One region of the Jeotgalibacillus malaysiensis genome, then DNA from elsewhere that is predicted to be linked to it. Evidence: riboswitches for the same ligand, from Rfam matches in the RefSeq annotation. Region 1 holds a riboswitch; the other holds the start of a gene.
The links. Region 1 has a riboswitch for FMN ahead of LG330_RS17145 (ECF transporter S component). Riboswitches for the same ligand answer to the same signal wherever they lie in the genome.
Positions count from the first base shown of each region.

Region 2: another riboswitch for FMN. It lies ahead of ribD (bifunctional diaminohydroxyphosphoribosylaminopyrimidine deaminase/5-amino-6-(5-phosphoribosylamino)uracil reductase RibD); the one in region 1 lies ahead of LG330_RS17145 (ECF transporter S component).

Region 1 covers NZ_CP085252.1:3,306,106-3,311,971, reverse strand. Annotated here, with positions in the region: gene LG330_RS17155 (hypothetical protein) at 243-443, opposite strand; gene pepT (peptidase T) at 463-1,689, opposite strand; gene LG330_RS17145 (ECF transporter S component) at 1,768-2,346, opposite strand; FMN riboswitch at 2,480-2,614, opposite strand; gene LG330_RS17140 (S9 family peptidase) at 2,963-4,744, shown strand; gene LG330_RS17135 (right-handed parallel beta-helix repeat-containing protein) at 5,158-5,866, shown strand, end outside.
Region 2 covers NZ_CP085252.1:1,824,450-1,830,315, reverse strand. Annotated here, with positions in the region: gene LG330_RS09860 (SDR family oxidoreductase) at 1-169, shown strand, start outside; gene LG330_RS09855 (GNAT family N-acetyltransferase) at 199-750, opposite strand; gene LG330_RS09850 (amidohydrolase) at 1,036-2,166, opposite strand; FMN riboswitch at 2,317-2,451, shown strand; gene ribD (bifunctional diaminohydroxyphosphoribosylaminopyrimidine deaminase/5-amino-6-(5-phosphoribosylamino)uracil reductase RibD) at 2,584-3,660, shown strand; gene ribE (riboflavin synthase) at 3,661-4,296, shown strand; gene LG330_RS09835 (bifunctional 3,4-dihydroxy-2-butanone-4-phosphate synthase/GTP cyclohydrolase II) at 4,318-5,511, shown strand; gene ribE (6,7-dimethyl-8-ribityllumazine synthase) at 5,524-5,866, shown strand, end outside.

The DNA of each region.
Region 1 (5,866 bases):
AAGTTATAGTTATGAACAGAAGAGTGTTAAGTCATGTTTGAAAAATAAATTATTTGATGAATTACCAATTCAGTGGAACGAAACGTAAGGCGGCGACTCCGGGACGATTAGTGGGAAGCTGAGACCCCGCAAGGCGAAGCCTGAGGAGGCTCAGCAACCACCGTCCGGAAAGCGTCCGCCTGAAGTGTAGTGTAACGATTAAAAAAAGCGGAACATTTTTATAAATGTCCCGCCCCTAAAATCTATTCTTCCAAACGACCCTCTGCTTTCATCTTCCTGCGTCGACTGTTCATAAATAAAATAACAGCTCCGACTGTAGAGAAAAATAAAACCATATAATCAAATGGTACAGGATCTTCTTTCGTTACGATCAAATAAAAAATTCTGATTGAATTTATGAGTAAAACAACACTTAAAATTAAATCCAGTTTTCTTAAGTCCACAATGTACCCCTTTCAAAAATCACTTATCCACATGTGGAAAAAGTTTAGCGATTTCGACAATCACTTGAGACGCTTTTTCCATGTTATCCACAGAGATATACTCAAATTTCCCGTGGAAGTTCTCTCCACCAGTGAAAACGTTCGGTGTTGGCAACCCCATATATGAGAGCTGGGAACCATCTGTACCACCGCGGATCGGCTCAATGATCGCATCGATACCAAGTGAATTCATCGCTTCTTCAGCAATATCCACGATGTGTCGCACAGGCTCAATCTTTTCACGCATATTGTAGTACTGGTCTTCAATTGTCATTTCAACAGTACCTTCACCGTGCTTAGCGTTTACTTCATCTGCTACGCGCTGCAATGTGGATTTACGTTTTTCAAATTTATCACGGTCATGGTCACGGATGATGTATTGAAGCTCCGTTTTTTCGACATCCCCATTCATCTGCATCAAATGGAAAAAGCCTTCATAGCCGGCCGTAAATTCAGGCGCTTCATTTAAAGGAAGCATCTGATTCAGCTCCATTGCAATCTTTAGTGAGTTCACCATTTTATTTTTAGCTGTGCCTGGGTGAACGTTCGTCCCATGAATCGTCAGCTTTGCGCCGGCTGCGTTAAAGCTTTCGTATTGAAGTTCTCCAAGTGGACCGCCATCAATTGTATAGGCGTAGTCAGCATCAAAGCGTTTTACATCAAACTTGTGAGGGCCGCGGCCAATTTCTTCATCCGGTGTAAAAGCAACACGGATTCTGCCATGCTTGATTTCAGGATTTTGGATCAGGTGTTCCATTGCTGTTACAATCTCAGCAATACCGGCTTTATTATCTGCACCTAACAGCGTTGTGCCATCAGTTGTGATGAGGGTGTGACCTTTGTATTTGCTCAGCTCAGGGAACTCAGCAGGTGACATTGTCACTTTTTCGTTTAACTGAATATCTCCACCGGTATATTCAACTACCTGGGGATTTACATTTGTTCCTGTAAAATCAGTCGCTGTATCAACGTGTGCAAGAAAGCCGATCGTTGGAATGTCACCTTCAGTATTTGCAGGAAGGGTAGCCATTAAATAACCGTGGTCATCTGTTTCAACGTCTTCCAGGCCAATTTCTTTAAGCTCTTTTTCTAAATGGCGAAGCAGATCCCACTGCTTTTCAGTGGAAGGTGTGGCAGGAGAATTTGGATCAGATTGTGTATCGATTTTTGCATATGTAATCAAACGGTCCATCAATTTCTGTTGCATGAGTCAACCTCCAGCATTTTTCTTTATTATAGCATGTAAAAGCACCAGTCAGGGAAACGCCCGACTGGTGCTTATCTGTTAAACGGGTCCGGTTTGCAGAGACTGCTGACGGATCCATGGCTTTAATTTTACGAATAACGGTATAAACAGTGCTGCGACACATGCTGATTTAATTAAGTTAAATGGAATAATCGCGCCGGTTGTCAGTCCTAATTTAACAGCTGGATCAAGCATGTAATCCATTCCAAAGAACCACGCATACGCAGGCAGAATCAGAAAGTAATTCAGTACTGCAAGCAGCAGAACCATTAATATAGTTCCTGCTACAAGCCCTTTAGCGAGTGCGCTTTTTGTTTTGCGTTTGTGGTAGAAGAACGCTACCGGCAGGATGAAGGCACATCCGGCAATAAAGTTTGAAAGCTCGCCGATAGGAACGCCACTGCCTTTAAAAAGATAGTACAAAATATTCTTTAATGCTTCAACAATCACACCAGCCATTGGTGAAAACATGATTGCTGCAAGTAAAGCAGGCACATCACTGAAGTCAATTTTCAGGAAATCCGGTAAAAACGGAAGTGGAAAATTGAGCATCATCAGTAAGAATGCCACTGCGCTAAGCATGGATAGCTTAACTAAAAGTTGTGTGTTTTTTAACATGAGTAGCTCCTGTCCTCGTTCCACACAGAAGTTTCGGCTTCGTACACAAATAAACCCTGCAGATTCGGCGCAATCAGCAGGGAGAATTCAGCACGAAATAAAGGGTCAGCTTTTGCAAATCCCTTATTCTTGCCTCCATCTTCTCCCATCCAGACTATACTGTCGGCCTCCGGTTCTCACGGAGTCAGCAAATAGCTCCCTATTCGCTCGCGGGCTCACTCTTACATTTACCGCCGGTCGGGAATTTCACCCTGCCCTGAAGATGGAACGATATTTAGTTTAGGATTTTAGTATAGCGCAGAGTGAATTCTTATTCAATTTAAAAGTTTTGCGCTGTAAGTTTGGCAGTTGATTTCCGTTTCAGGGGGACGCTTTCCGCGGCCGGGCGGTGAGCCAGCAGGCTTCGCCATGCTTGGTCTCACACGTCCCTTCCTGCCGCAGGAGTCGCCCCCTTCCACTTCAATCCCCTGCTGTGCAAAAACTAATATTGATTTTTATAAATAACATACCTAATAAGAAAGTGAAAATGTCCTACAAAAATGATAAAAATAAAGGATTATTAGTACATTTAATAGAATATTACGTAGAACGAAACAAACAGGGAGGATTTTATTAGATGATTAACTTCAGACAGCCGGATGTTGAGAATTTTTTTCAGACATTCGGCATTCAGACATTTACAGTAAATAAAGAAGAAACACAGCTCGTATTCAGTACAAATCTGAACGGGAAATATAACCTTTGGGCAATGGATCTGCCAAATGCATTTCCATACCCGCTCAGCTTCCATAATCAGAGCTGTTCAGAACTTGCGTACGACAAGCAGGGGCGCTACATTCTGGCAATTATGGATCAGGACGGGGACGAGAATGGTCAGATTTATGCCGTACCGCCAGCGGGTGGAAGTCTAGAACCGCTTCGTACGCATGAAGGTGCCCGGCACATGGGACTGAATCTGAGTAAAGATGGTGAGCGACTGTATTATACTTCTACTAAAGAAGATCCGACTTACCTCAAGTCGTATTGCTATGAGCTGAAAGAACAAGAAGAAAAGGTTATCCATGAAGGAACCGATGCAGCAACGTATCTTACAGCAAAAAGCCCTGATGAACAGGCGATTGTCTATGTAAAGCACTATGCAAATACGTATGTCCTAGCATTTGTAAAAAAGGACGGTCAGGAAATTTATCTGACGCCTGATCGTAAAGAACAGCATACAGTTTCAGGAGTAGAATTCGTTTCAGATCAGCAGATTTATTTTACAACGAACTACGGTGAGGATTTCTCCTACCTTGCCCGCTTTAACTTAAAGGATGAATCATTCGAAAAAGTTGCTGCAATAGAAAAAGAAGACTTCGACGGCGTTTACTATGACCAATCTTCAAACAGCCTCTATATCAGAGCTGAAAAAGGTGTGAAAGACAAGCTGTATCAATTCGATTTGAAAGAAGAAACGTTAAACGAAATTGATATCCCAACCACTGAAATTGCAGGACTGAAGGTAGCGGACTCAGGCAACCTTTACCTCGCAGGCAGAACCGCTGTCAGACCGGCAAACATTTATATGAGAAAAGACGGCCAGTGGAAGCAGCTGACAAAGTATAACGTGCCGGGCGTAAAAGAAGAGGATATGGCAGAGCCTGAGCTTCACACTTACAAGTCATTTGACGGACTGGAAATCGAAGCACAGTTCTTCAAAGCGAAGCCTGAAAACAGCAATGGTCATGTCATTCTATGGCCACACGGCGGACCACAGGCGGCAGAACGTGCAACATTCCGTTCTCTGTTTCAATTCCTGGTCTACCGCGGCTACAGCATATTCGCACCAAACTTCCGCGGCTCAACAGGATACGGACTGAAGTTCTCTAAAATGGTCGAAGGCGACTGGGGACACGGCCCACGTCTAGATAATATTGAAGGACTGGAATATTTATTTAAAAAAGGACTCGCAGACCGCGACAAAGTCCTGCTCATGGGAGGAAGCTACGGCGGTTACATGGCACTGCTCCTGCACGGCCGCCACGCAGACTACTTCAAAGCAGTCGTCGACATTTTTGGACCATGTAACCTGTTCAGCTTTATCGAATCAGTCCCCGAACACTGGAAGCCGGTCATGAAGCAGTGGGTTGGAGACCCGGTAGAAGATAAAGAAAAGCTGACAGAGGATTCACCGATTGAATACCTGGATTCAATGACTAAACCAATGTTTGTCATCCAGGGTGCAAAGGATCCGCGCGTGGTCAAAGCGGAATCAGATCAGATTGTTGAAGCGCTGAAAGGAAAAGGGCGTGATGTGAAGTACCTTGTGCTGGATGATGAGGGGCACGGATTTTCGAAGAAGGCGAATGAGATGAAGGTTTATGAGGAAGTGCTCGAGTTTTTTGATCAATATATTTAAGGTTGAATCCGTCTGATTATATCAGGCGGATTTTTTTGTATAGATCTGAAAAAAATGGAGAGAATAAAAGTAAGTGGTTAGTTTTTCTGAGATAACGTTATATTTTCATTATGTAGAACAAAAATACACTGGATTTAATGAAAAATGTATATTTAAAGATTTTTTGTTTTTCTAACAGATAACTATCTTTAATTCAAAGTAATGTTTATTGGTAATAAGTTATAAAGAAATAATGATTGATAAATAAATCACTTTAAAATTCATATTAAAGGTAAAAATATAATAACAAAATACTATTTTTAATGTGAAAAAATGTGTATTTATAACCTTTATTTACATATGATATTTCTGTAATGTGAAGTAGATTACATTTGTTGCGCTGTCATGTGAAATTTTACAAAGGAGCTTTAACGATGAAAAAACATCTATTTTTCACACTATTAGCATTCACAATTGTTGCAATGCTTCCAACTATTGTTTCTGCAGAAGGTGTTACATCTTCTATTCAGGAAAAGGTTTATGTCTTAACAGATCAAGAGAAAAAACGCTGGGGAATCAGCGACGATGCGTCCAACCCTGTAGAAACAACAGCTGGATGGAACCAGGCACTGAAGTGGGCTGGCGAGCAAGGATATACGACTTTCCGTGTTGAGGATGGGCATTATTTGATTGCGAAGGGAGAAAAAATTCATGACCAGAAAGCTAGAATTAATATGGTTGGAAACATGAAACTTTCTCTCGATAAAGATGTTGTGTTAGAAAAAGAAACAAATCAGTGGGAGGCATATAGTCTTTTACACGTAGGATCTGTTGAAAATGTGATTATCGAAGGCGGACAATTTGTTGGAGATCGTGAGACACACGACTACTCAGTTCCGGGTAAGGGGTTATCCGGAACTCATGAATGGGGAAATGGCATTAATCTTAGTGGTTCCAAAAACGTAATTATTAATGACGTAAAAATGAAAAATTTCTCAGGGGATTCAATGGAGATTGCTGGATCTATTTCAAGTGGATATTATATTAGGCATACAGATGTAACAGCCGGAGGAATTAATAGTGACGGAACTTTTAATAACGATACTGGCAAGGTAAGATCTGATAATAAAGAATTAACTGATC
Region 2 (5,866 bases), 1.5 Mb from region 1:
AGGAAAAATCAGAGCTGATGAGGTTCTAACTGACCGTTCAGGTGACATCACAAAGGCTGATGTTGCAGCAGTTCTTGTTTTAGCGCTTGAACATGAAAATCTTAACAATAAAGCAGTTGAGATATTAAATGATGAAGAAGATATGATTACAGCACTCAATAGGATATAAAAAAATCACCGGACAATGGTCCGGTGATTTTATGCTTCGAGTGCATTTTCAGTTTCATTCTGCGTACGCATATGGACGAGCGTATATAAATCTTTAGTTATAACATAAAGATTAAATAGATTTTCTTCTCTATTAATCTCATCATAAAGTGCTTTGTTCGTTTCATTCGCCGATACAACATAAGGAAGTTTTTCTGCTGCTTTTTGTGATCTGAGATTTGTTTTTCTGATTCTGAGGTAAACATTTTCAATTCCAAGCTCGTAAAATAATTCATTGAAAAAAGCTTCTTTAGCAGCCTGGTTGTATCCGAGGCCGTGGTAAGGCTTACCGAGCCAGGTACCTAGAAAGCCACTATTATTTTGCACATCAAATAAGCTGATCGTGCCTGCGGGATTTCCCCATTCATCTAAAATCGTTCTTGAAATGATCTCACCGCGTTCTTCAGCTTCTATCATCTGTTTGATCATAAACAATAATTCTTCAGAAGAAGATGCTTTTTGTCTGATATAAGGGTATACGTCTGGATGTGTCATTAATTCAAACAGCGCCTGGCTTTCGTGTACGTCACGTTTTTTTATCATGGTTTTAGCCCTCCATAAAAGGGCAGTATCCTGACAGGACCTGTAGAACACCACCCTCGAAATTTTTCATTGCGTTCATAAAAAATTTCGGGGTGGGAATCGAACCCACTAGAACCAGCTGATCAGCTGGTGGCGCACCATTTGCCTTCCCTCCATAACAGACTCATATGACAGTCTTATGGCATCTTTGTATCGTAAACTTATTTAGTTTCTTCTACATATTTGCATCTAAATCATACAAAAAAAATGTGCATTTGAGAATAGTTTTTTTGCCTTATTTGAAAATTATTTTTTCTGGTCCTGATAGACAATATCCCCTTTGATCATCGTGAATACAGGTGAAGACATAAAATGCAGTGGATGCTCACTCCAGAGTACCAAATCAGCTTCTTTTCCAGGCTCAATGCTGCCGATTTTATCGCCTATTCCAAGGTTTTTTGCAGGATTAATGGTAATGGCTTCAAGTGCTGCCTGAATAGATAATCCCTCACGCACAGCGATCGCTGCACAGACATTCAAATATTGAATAGGCGTATAGGGATGGTCTGTAGTAATGGATACTTCAATTCCGGCGTCATGGAGTACCTGATACGTTTTCCAAGATTTATTTCTAAGCTCTACTTTTGATTTTCTGGTAAATGTAGGGCCTACACATACTTTTGCTCCGGAGCGTTTCACTTCATCTGTAATCAGATGTCCTTCTGTACAATGCTCGATCCTCAGATCCAGATCAAATTCCTCAGCAAGCCGGATTGCAGTAACAATATCATCTGCACGATGAGCGTGAATTCTGACCGGTATTTCCCGGCTTAAAGCTTTTTGAAGTGCACTTAACCGGAGGTCATTTGTGCCGTCAAAGTTTTTTGCAAGGTAGAGCTGCTCTCTTAGCATCCCCATAATTCCCATACGGGTGATCGAATCATTAGAACCATTTGAATGCATCCGTTTCGGATTTTCTCCCAGCGCCATTTTCAAGCCGGATTCCGGGTTTACGATCATAGATTGAACTGTTTTCCCATTCGTTTTAATAATCGCAGTAATCCCACCGATCACATTCGCACTCCCCGGCAGTATATTCACTGTCGTAACCCCGTGTGACCGGGCATTTAAAAAACCTTCATCGAGCGGATAAACACCATCGATTGCACGAATGTGAGGGGTCATCGGCTCAATCGATTCATTCGCGTCATTTCCCGCCCATCCTGTTCCTTCATCATAAAGTCCAAGATGAGTGTGTACATCAATCAGGCCCGGAGTCAAATGCTGTCCCGAGCAATCGATTACTTTTGCATCCTGATGTCCTATTATGGTGTCTTTTACTTCTTTAATTATGCCATTCTCAACTAAAACATCACCATACTGAATCATTGAAGAAGTAATTGGATAGACAACAGCATCCTTAAGTAAAATCTTCATGTGACAGCCCTCCTGAGTATACGATTTATAACTTAATTTTACTTGAATCAATATTAAGAGAAAAGAATTTTCAGAAAGAATACTAATTTGAGTACTGTTTCCTTTACAAATATAAGAGATATCCGACATAATAGTAAGACAATAAAATAACGTACCTTTCGGGGCAGGGTGAAATTCCCTACCGGCGGTGATGAGCAGCTGCTCTTAGTCCGTGACCCGGTGTTACCGGTGGATTTGGTGAGATTCCAAAGCCGACAGTTATAGTCTGGATGGGAGAAAGGAATTGCGTTTTAACACATGTGTTGAACGCTTATTTCGTCATGATCAAACTCCCGTCAGAAGCGGGAGTTTTTTGTGTTTATTCCTCAATATACGTATGGTCGTTACCGGGAGATGGTGTAGTTGTATGAAAAATGGATGAAAACAGCAATTAGTCTTGCTCAGGCAACGCAGGGTCAAACTTCTCCAAACCCTGCAGTTGGCAGTGTAGTTGTAAAGAATGGAAAAGTAATTGGCATGGGTGCTCATTTAAAGCCCGGAGAGGCACATGCTGAGGTCCATGCATTGCAGATGGCTGGAGATCAGGCAGAAGGTGCAACCATATATGTAACGCTTGAACCATGTTCTCATTATGGCAAAACACCGCCATGTGCCGATCTGATTATAAATAAGAAAATAAGCAAAGTTGTGATCGGCAGTACTGATCCGAATCCAAAAGTGTCAGGTCAGGGTATAAATAAATTAATAGATGCCGGAATAGAAGTGGTGACCGGTGTGTGTCAGACAGAAACCGATGCACTGAATGAATACTTCTTTCATGCAATGAAGCATAAAAAACCATTCGTGACCCTGAAAACAGCGATGTCACTTGATGGAAAAACTGCAACAAATACCGGGCACAGTAAATGGGTGACCGGTCCGGAAGCAAGAAAAGATGTTCATCGCGACAGACATCTGCATGATGCCATTCTAGTAGGCGTTAATACAGTTAAATATGATGATCCTTCATTAACGGTCAGGCTTTCGGAAGGCGGAGTATCCCCGCATAGAGTTATACTTGATACTCAGCTCTCAATTCCAATTCACTCAAAACTTCTGCATGACGGAGAATCAGCGGTTCATGTGATATGCGGAAAAAATGCGGACCGCGATAAAGAATTTAATTTAAATCAACTTAAAAATGTATCTGTTTACAGAATGAAACAGGATTCAATTCAGATCCAGTCAGTATTGACCTATCTGTTCGGACTGGGGATTCATTCTGTTTATGTTGAAGGTGGAAGCGAAATCCACGCCTCATTTATACATTCAAAAGCAGTGAACAGATTCATCTCTTATATAGCCCCAAAAATGATTACTGGTCATAATGCTAAAGGGGTTATAGGCGGTACTGGTATCGAGCACATGGATCAAGCACAAAACATGCAGATTGTTCACACAGAGATGGTTGGCACTGACCTTAAGATCATTGCAATTCCAAAGGGAGATGAATAAATGTTTACCGGTTTAATTGAAGAAGTAGGGACAGTTCACAACCTGCAAAAAGGCAAAAATTCTATGATCCTGACAATTGAGTGCTATAAAATTCTGGATGACGCTAAAATCGGCGACAGTATTTCCATTAATGGCGTGTGTCTGACCGTCACAGACCTCTCAGCGCACCAATTTTCAGTGGATGTCATGCCTGAGACGATGAAATCCACAACGCTGCATGAATTAAAAAAAGGGTCAAAAGTGAACCTTGAACGTGCAATGGCTGCAGTAGGACGGTTCGGGGGACACTTTGTAAGTGGACACGTAGACGGTACTGGCGTTATACAATCGATGAAAAGAGAAGAAAATGCCATATATATTTATATTCAAGTACCTGAGGAGCTGATCAAATACTTTATGATGAAAGGTTCAGTTGCAGTGGATGGAACTTCATTAACCGTATTTGATGTCCAAAAGAATGCGTTTATGATCTCATTGATTCCGCAGACGGCTGACGACACAATCATCGCCTCAAAATCGCCTGGCAGTATAGTAAATATAGAATGTGACATGATTGCAAAATATGTTCAAAACTTAATACAGCCACAATCTACTGGAATAGATGAATCTTATCTGAGAGAGAATGGGTTTATGTAAAGACACAGGAGGCATGATGATATGTTCAATACAATTGAAGAAGCTTTAGAGGATCTAAGAAATGGTAAGCCGGTCATTGTAGTTGACGATGAAGACCGTGAAAATGAAGGGGATTTTATCGGGTTATCAGAAAAAGCAACACCTGAGATGATCAATTTTATGATTACTGAAGGCCGGGGACTGGTCTGTACGCCTATTACTGAAGAACGTGCAGAAGAGCTTCAGCTGAAACCCATGACTGATACGAACACTGACTCACACGGTACAGCTTTTACAGTCAGTGTGGATCACAAAGACACCACAACCGGAATCAGTGCGCCTGAAAGAGCATTAACGGTAAGAGCATTAATTGATGAAGATGCAAAAGCGGCTGATTTTAAGCGTCCAGGTCATATATTTCCACTTGTCGCAAAAAAGGGAGGCGTTTTGAAAAGAGCCGGCCATACTGAAGCAGCTGTTGACCTGGCAGTGTTAAGCGGCTCAAAACCATCAGGTGTGATTTGTGAAATCATTAATGAAGACGGAACAATGGCGCGTGTACCTGAATTGCAAAAAATCGCTAAGAAGTTTGATTTGAAGCTGATCACGATTGAAGACTTGATCGCATTCAGACGAAACAAAGAACAGCTTGTGAAAAGAGAAGTTGAAACATTCATGCCTACTGAGTTCGGTGAATTCCAGGCAGTAGCCTATACTGAGATTCTGACCGGGCAGGAGCATGTTGCATTAGTTAAAGGTGATATTAAAGCTGGAGAACCAGTTCTGGTCAGGGTTCATTCAGAATGTCTGACTGGAGATGTATTCGGTTCAAACCGCTGTGATTGCGGACCTCAGCTGTACGCAGCATTGTCTCAAATTGAGCGTGAAGGTAACGGAATCCTCTTGTATATGCGTCAGGAAGGCCGGGGCATTGGCCTTGTCAATAAACTGAAAGCATATAAGCTTCAAGAAGAAGGGCTGGATACCGTTGAAGCAAATCATAAACTTGGATTTGCAGCCGACCTCAGAGATTATGGAATTGGCGCACAGATTCTGAAAGACCTGGGTGTCACACAAATGAGGCTGTTAACGAATAATCCGAGAAAAATTGCAGGTGTCAGAGGCTATGGACTTGAAGTGACAGACCGTGTAGCCATTCAGATGCCAACCAAAGAACAAAATGCAAAATACCTTGAAACAAAAAAATCCAAGCTTGGACACATGCTGAATCTATAGGAGGAATCATCAATGAAAAAAGTATATGAAGGTCATTTATCAGGATCAGGATTAAAAGTTGCAATTGTAGTAAGCAGATTTAATGAATTTATTACAGGTAAGTTATTAAGCGGGGCAGAGGATGCGCTTAAAAGACATGGCGTAGAAGAAGCTGACGTATCCGTTGCATGGGTACCTGGTGTGTTTGAAATCCCGGTCGTTACACAGCGACTGGCAAAGTCAGGGAAATATGATGCTGTCATCACACTTGGCACAGTCATCAGAGGCGCTACACCGCATTTTGAATATGTAAGTAACGAAGTATCAAAAGGTGTTGCCAAAGTAGCACTTGACGAAGGAATGCCGGTTATTTTCG